2 regions of the Martinezella lusitana genome follow, and region 2 is predicted to be linked to the other one. Evidence: riboswitches for the same ligand, from Rfam matches in the RefSeq annotation. Region 2 holds a riboswitch; the other holds the start of a gene.
What was found. A riboswitch is a leader RNA that binds a small molecule or an ion and turns the genes downstream of it on or off. The one in region 2 is predicted to bind ZMP and ZTP.

Region 1 (3,407 bases), on a different replicon from region 2:
AGTTGTAATTATAGCCATGGACAAAGACGACAACCCGGCGCTGTTGGTCTTTCTCCGGAATAGCCTTCAAAAAACTCTCACGGTTAAGAACCGCCTGCCCTGTGACCGCGAATGTCTTCTGTGGGTCAGGCTTCGGATGCGGCCATTCTATCTGACCGCTCTTATGCGTCGGTGGAATTGAGATGGTGAACTGAGCGTAATTCGTCGAAATCGACCGTCCACTCGTGAAAATATTCTGCGCCGGATCTTTTCTTGGCCTGGTCGTTGCCGAATAGACCGTGATCGTATTCGTCGTTGCGGGGGCTTTCGAAACTGTTTCCAATACATCAGGTCCTGGGCGGCTCGCACACGACGTGAGCATAGCCATTATCAGGAACAGGCTAAATCTTTTCATTCTCTGGCCTTTGTGCCCGATTGCCAACGCTACGGCATTATCACGCACATCGCTGCCATTCAAATGATTCATTGACTCATACGTCAACGAATTGGAAGCGGCCATCGAGATGGCGACCCCTCTACCCACGCTCGATGCAAGATGCCGGCAAGGCTCCCGTCATTTCGCAAGCTGCGGCAAAATCAAATTTGCTGGGCGCTCGAAAGACCGAAATACTTAGCGAATTTCAGATTGCGAATATTACTATTTCTTTTCAAAATAACACTACAGACTATCGCCATTCATTATTAATATTGTACTCTGTGCCGCACTATAAAGATCCGCCAGCTCGAATAGGACGCACGCATGCAAATGAAAGCTGAATTGCCGAGCGGGGAAGAACAAGTGCCAACTCACGGCCGCATAAAAATCCTTTATATTCAACCCGGCACGAGTTCCTTCGCAGGCATCGAGCGCGTGGTCGATACGATATGCTCTGCCCTGTCCGAAAAATACGCGGCCGACTTTGAGATTGACGTCCTCTACACGTCTACCCACAAAAACCGGCCGGCTGGAAAGCAAAGCTACAATACGATCGATAGAATTGCGCACAACCGGCGAGAATTGGTGTCTATCTTAAGGAGCGTGTTCAAGAGCAAGGACTATGGCCTTATCGTCGTCCCGCAGATCGAGCCGACGGTCATTTGCATGATGGCTTGCCTGGGAATCCGACGGAATTTCGCCATGCATCTGCATGGCAATCCACGGCTGGAACCGAGCCACCTCAAAGCCAAGATCCTGTTCTTTCTGATGAGGATCTATTTCATCAAGCGCCTCTCCTACGTCTTCGGCACATCGCCCAAGCAGCTTGAATCTTTCAAGGCCATGTTCGCCAGCAAAACGCCGCAATACTGGCTGCCAAATCCGGTCAGAAAGTTTGATTTCCCAAAAAGTAAACCTGTCGATGAGGCAAACTGCGTTACCTTTGTGAATGTCGGCCGATTTTCCTATCAAAAGGGGCAGGATATCCTGCTGGATGCATTCGCCGAACTTTATAAGGCCCGCAAGAACGTCAAACTCAAGGTTGTGGGTTACGGCGCTGGAGAGGCTGAGCTGCGTGAGCAAATCAGACGGCTGGAACTCGAGGACGTGGTAAGCATCGAGCACCACCCGGACAATCCGCAATCGGCCTTGTCCACCAGCGATGTCTACATATCGACATCGCGTTGGGAAGGCTGGTCGTTGGCGATATGCGAGGCCCTGAGGTTTGGTCTTCCGGTCATATCGACCGACTGCGAATTCGGTCCGAGCGACATTCTCGTGGACAGGCGTCTAGGCCTTCTCGTTCCAGTGAGCGGCGGCGATGAACTGGTCAAGGCGATGATTTATTACTGCGACAACCTGCAGGATGAATTGTCCCATGCGGAATACCGACAGAGCTTCATAGACAGCTTCGACACCGAACGGGTTGTCGATGTCCATGCGGATGCCTTGCGGGTCGCTGCACGGCATCGACAATATGCTTTGCCCTGGTCCGCAGGCATGCTTTGAGTTTTGAAAAAGCATTCGACGGGATTAAAGTCGCGGCTACTCACATCCTTGACATTGCCTGGCCAGTGAATGAGTGTTTAGCAGCTGCGCGACTGGCGGATTATGATGGAAAACCATCGTGGAACGCAGCGATATACGCCGACCGCCTGGGCCCTACTGAGAATCGCAATGGGGGGCTCATATGCGCTTGGACATCGATCGAATCGAAACCGCTGCCACGACCATACACAAGGTCTTTCTTCATACACCGCAATACGTCTGTGAAACTCTGAGCCGGGCTCTGGGTTGCCGAGTCATTCTCAAAGTAGAAACGATGAATCCCGTGCGCTGCTTCAAAGGGCGTGGCACCGAGATGGTTTTGGCACGGCTACAGTCGCAAGGTGATAAAAAATCGGTCGTCTGCGCCAGCGCGGGCAATCTGGGTCAAGCACTCGCCTATGGTGGCCAACTGAGAAACTTTGATGTCACGGTGACGGCATCCGCCGCCGCCAATGCCTTCAAGGTGGAAAAGATGCGGCTACTAGGGGCAAATGTGGTGTTGGTCGAAGGGGAGATCGAAGCAGCACTTCAAGCGGCCTCGGATCATGCCGAAGAAACGGGCGCCTTCCTCGTGGAGGACAGCAAGAATCTCGACACGTGTGAAGGTGCCGCGACAATCGGGCTCGAGCTTTCACAACTTCCTGAAGCGCTGGACGCCGTCCTGGTTTCTCTGGGAGCCGGGGCAATGGCGACGGGCATCGGTTATGCCCTGAAGTGCCGGCGGCCAAGCGTGGAGATAATCACAGTCCAGCCCCGAAATGCACCGGCTATGACCCTTTCCTTCAAGGCCAGGCGGATTGTGGACGCCGGCGCCCCGAACACCATCGCCGATGGGGTGGCTGGGCGCTATGTAATCCCGGAAGTTCTCGATGATTTATTGGCCGTCGCCGATGACGCCCTTTTGGTCAGCGAGGAAAGCATCAAGGAGGGAATGCGGCTTCTATACCTGCATTCTGGGCTTATAGTCGAACCCGCCGCCGCACTTGGCGTCGCAGCCATTCTTGAGAATCCACAGCGTTTCGCCGGCAAGACCGTGGCAACCGTTCTTTGTGGCGGCAATGTCGAACCCAAGGCGTTCGAAGAGTGGATTAGGCCGTAGTGACAAAGCCGTTGATCGCCTAGCGCGATAATTTGACCGACGTCACGCGTAAACCTGCATGTAGTCGACCCGCATATGGGTTAGCCGGTCTTCCGGCTTCAGCGGATTGGGGAACGGGACATCCGACCGCAAGGCAAGCGTGAGCAGCGGCCAGAATACATCTCCTCCCGCATCCATCTCCGCTGCGCGCCCCAAAGTCCAGTCGATAGGCTGCTGGGTTTTCGGATCGAGGATCTGTTTGCGCTCGAAGTAGAAGCGGCAGCGGGCACCCTCGATGAGCAGACCATAGCGGAAATAGCCCTTGGTGATATCGACGCTGGTCGGAACGCCGATCCCTTTGTGATG
Region 2 (3,407 bases):
CGCGCCTCGTGCAGGCCGGTCTGTCGCTGACGCCGGCGCGCTTCTATCTCTTCAGCGTCCTGTTTGGCCTTTTCGTCATGGTCGTCGCCTTCCTTTTCGGCGCGCCGCTCCCCGTCATCGCCGGCCTGCCCTTCGCCGCCGCCTTCGGACTGCCGCGCTGGGTCGTCGGCTTCCTCATCAAGCGCCGGCAGAACAAGTTTCTGGAGGAGTTTCCGAACGCGCTCGATCTCATCACCCGCTCGATCCGCTCTGGCCTGCCGCTCAACGACGCCGTGCGCCTTGTGGCGAGCGAAGCGCGCGAGCCGGTCAAGTCCGAGTTCCGCAGGGTGGTCGAAACACAGCAAGTCGGCCTCAGCATGACCGATGCCTGTGCGCGCATGAACAATCACATGCCGCTACAGGAGGTGAATTTCTTCTCGATCGTCATCGCTATCCAGGCGCAGGCGGGCGGCAATCTCTCCGAAGCGCTGGGCAATCTTGCGAAGGTGCTGCGCGAGCGCAAGAAAATGAAGGCGAAGGTGATCGCGCTGTCGATGGAAGCCAAGGCCTCGGCCGTCATCATCGGTGCGCTGCCCTTCATCGTCATGCTGCTCGTCTACCTGACCTCGCCGCAATACATGATGATCCTTTTCACCGATCCGCGCGGTCATCTGATCATGTTGCTTGCCGGCATCTGGATGGCATTCGGCATCATCATCATGCGCCAAATGGTCAATTTCGACATCTGATCGGAAGGAAAGACACAGCCCATGGCCGATATTGCCGCCAAGTTGACCGATCCGAGTATGATCCTCGCCGTTTTCGTGGCGATTGCTGTCTTTGCCACATTCTACACGATAGCCGTGCCCTTCCTCGAGCGCGGCGATCTCAACAAGCGCATGAAGGCGGTCTCCACCGAGCGCGAGCAGATCCGCGCCCGTGAACGCGCCCGGATGAACACGGACGGCGGCAAGGCGTCCCTGCGCAGCCAGAACAACAAAAACGTCCGCCAGATCGTCGAGCGCTTCAATCTCCGCAACGCGCTGGTCGATACCAACACCGTCAATCGCCTGCGCGCCGCCGGCCTGCGCTCGGAAAACGCGCTGAACATGTTCCTGGTGGCGCGCTTCCTGCTACCCTTTCTGTTCCTGGCCGTGGCCGTCTTCTTGGTTTTCGGCCTCGGCTATTTCGCCGCCAAGCCGTTTCCCCTCCGTCTTCTCGGTGTCATCGGACACAGCTATGTCGGTTTCTACTCACCGAATATCTATATCTCCAACCGGGTCGCCAAGCGGCAGAAATCCATCAAGCGCGCCTGGCCGGATGCACTCGACCTGATGCTGATCTGCGTGGAATCGGGCATCTCCATCGAGGCCGGCATGCGCCGCGTCTCCGAAGAGATGGCGGAGCAATCGCCGGCACTTGCCGAGGAAATGGTGTTGACCACGGCCGAGCTCTCGTTCCTGCAGGAGCGTCGCACCGCCTTCGACAATCTCGCCGCCCGCACCCAGATCGAAATCGTCAAGTCGGTGACGCAGGCCCTGATCCAGGCGGAACGCTACGGCACGCCTGTCTCGCAGGCGCTGCGCGTGCTGGCGCAGGAAGGCCGCGACGAGCGCATGAACGAGGCGGAAAAGAAAGCGTCCGCCCTTCCGCCGAAACTGACCGTGCCGATGATCGTCTTCTTCCTGCCTGTCCTGATGGCCGTCATCCTCGGCCCGGCCATCATCCAGGTGATGGATAAGTTCTGATACGCGGATCTTGCCGCAGGGCTTGGAGGCAGCTAGTCTGCCCCCCTGCGCAACTGGCGATATGAGATGGGCGACCATCGGGGAGCGCGGGCAAGATAGTGCCGCTCACCTGGGCAAATTCCAATCGAACGGGAGTTGCTATATGTCGTCCATCGCTGTCTTTTTCAGCATTTTAGCTGCCATCTCCATCGGGGCGGCCAGTCCTGGTCCGAGTTTCGTTCTCGTTTCCCGTATCGCCGTTTCCCGCTCGCGCAAGGCCGGTCTTGCTGCAGCCCTCGGCATGGGTGTGGGCGCGGTTATTTTTGCGACATTGGCGTTGGCCGGGTTGAATGCCCTGCTGATGCAGGTCGAATGGCTGTATCTCGCCCTGAAGATCGCCGGTGGCCTCTATCTGATTTATCTCGGGATTGGAATCTGGCGCGGCGCGGCTGAGGATCTCGTCGTCGACGCTCCCGCTGCCCCGTCCAGCATGAGCGTCGGTCGCAATTTCTGGTTCGGGCTTGGAACGCAGCTCAGCAATCCGAAGACCGCTATTTTCTATGGCAGCATCTTTGCGGCGCTTCTCCCGGCCGATCCCGCTTGCTGGTTGATACTCGCAATGCCGCCGGCGATCTTCGTGATCGAGGCGGGCTGGTATACGGTTGTGGCGCTCGCCTTTTCGTCAGACCGTCCGCGCGCGTTCCATCTGAAATCCAAGCTCTGGATCGATAGGACCGCGGGCGCCGTTATGGGTGCGCTCGGCGCCCGGCTGGTGACTGAAAGCCTACCACGGCATATCTGGCGCTGAAGGCCTAATTGACCGCTTTCTTGGTATTGTCGCTGGCGGCGAGTTTCTGCCAGGAATTCTGTTGCGCCAGCATGCCGCGCAGATAGGCCACATTGGCATCGGCCTGCTGCTGCGTCAGTTCCTGCCGGGCGATCTGCTCTGCCTCGGGAAAGCGGCCCTCCAGGCCGACGACGAGGGCCAGGTTCTGGCGCACGCGGCTGTCAGCTGTCGGCTGGCCGGCGGCGGAGCGAAGATAGCTTTCGGCGGACTTGAGGTCGCCGGTCAGCACATAGGACATGCCGAGATTGGAAAGGATGGACGGTTCATTCGGGGCCAGCACCAGCGCGTCGCGATATTTGCCGCGGGCCTCGTTCGAGCGGCCGAGTTGGTCGAGGATAGCGCCTTCGGCCGAAACCAGCCGCCAGTCCGGGCGGTCCGGCATCTGCGCGCGGTCGATGGTTGCCAGCGCCTCTTGCAGTTGGCCTGCCGCCGCCTGCGCCTTGCCGTAGGCCGCGAGAACGCCGCGGTCGCTCGGATGGGTGATCGCCACCTGCTGCATGACGGCGAGAGCCTGTTCGTTGCGGCCGGTCATGCGCAGCACGTTGGCGTAGTTGACGCCGGTGTCGCGGTCCTTCGGATTGGTGTCGTAGGCTTTGCCGAGGGTGAGGGTTGCTCGGGCAAGGTCGGCGCTGTCCATCTGGTCGACCGGCTTCGACACCGTCGGGATCGAACCGGTCGTCATCTTGTCCTTGCCCGTCGTCGAGCAGCCTGCCAGCGCAAGCGCCAGAAGGGCAGCCGATGCGCCACGGAAAAGGAAAGTCTTGAGTGAAGACGTGGTTGAGGCGGCGGACATGTCCCTATCCCTGAATGTCAGAGTCCTGCGTCTGGCCTCAAATCGGAACAGGGAAAGGTTT

Region 1: another riboswitch for ZMP and ZTP. It lies ahead of HB780_RS06290 (threonine ammonia-lyase); the one in region 2 lies ahead of HB780_RS27010 (LysE family translocator).

Annotation. Positions count from the first base shown of each region.
Region 1 is NZ_CP050307.1:693,954-697,360, reverse strand. It holds gene HB780_RS06300 (alpha/beta hydrolase) at 1-367, opposite strand, end outside; gene HB780_RS06295 (glycosyltransferase) at 740-1,924, shown strand; ZMP/ZTP riboswitch at 2,003-2,083, shown strand; gene HB780_RS06290 (threonine ammonia-lyase) at 2,106-3,062, shown strand; gene HB780_RS06285 (LamG domain-containing protein) at 3,105-3,407, opposite strand, start outside.
Region 2 is NZ_CP050308.1:2,761,588-2,764,994, forward strand. It holds gene HB780_RS27000 (type II secretion system F family protein) at 1-728, shown strand, start outside; gene HB780_RS27005 (type II secretion system F family protein) at 750-1,727, shown strand; ZMP/ZTP riboswitch at 1,767-1,849, shown strand; gene HB780_RS27010 (LysE family translocator) at 1,870-2,514, shown strand; gene HB780_RS27015 (tetratricopeptide repeat protein) at 2,519-3,346, opposite strand.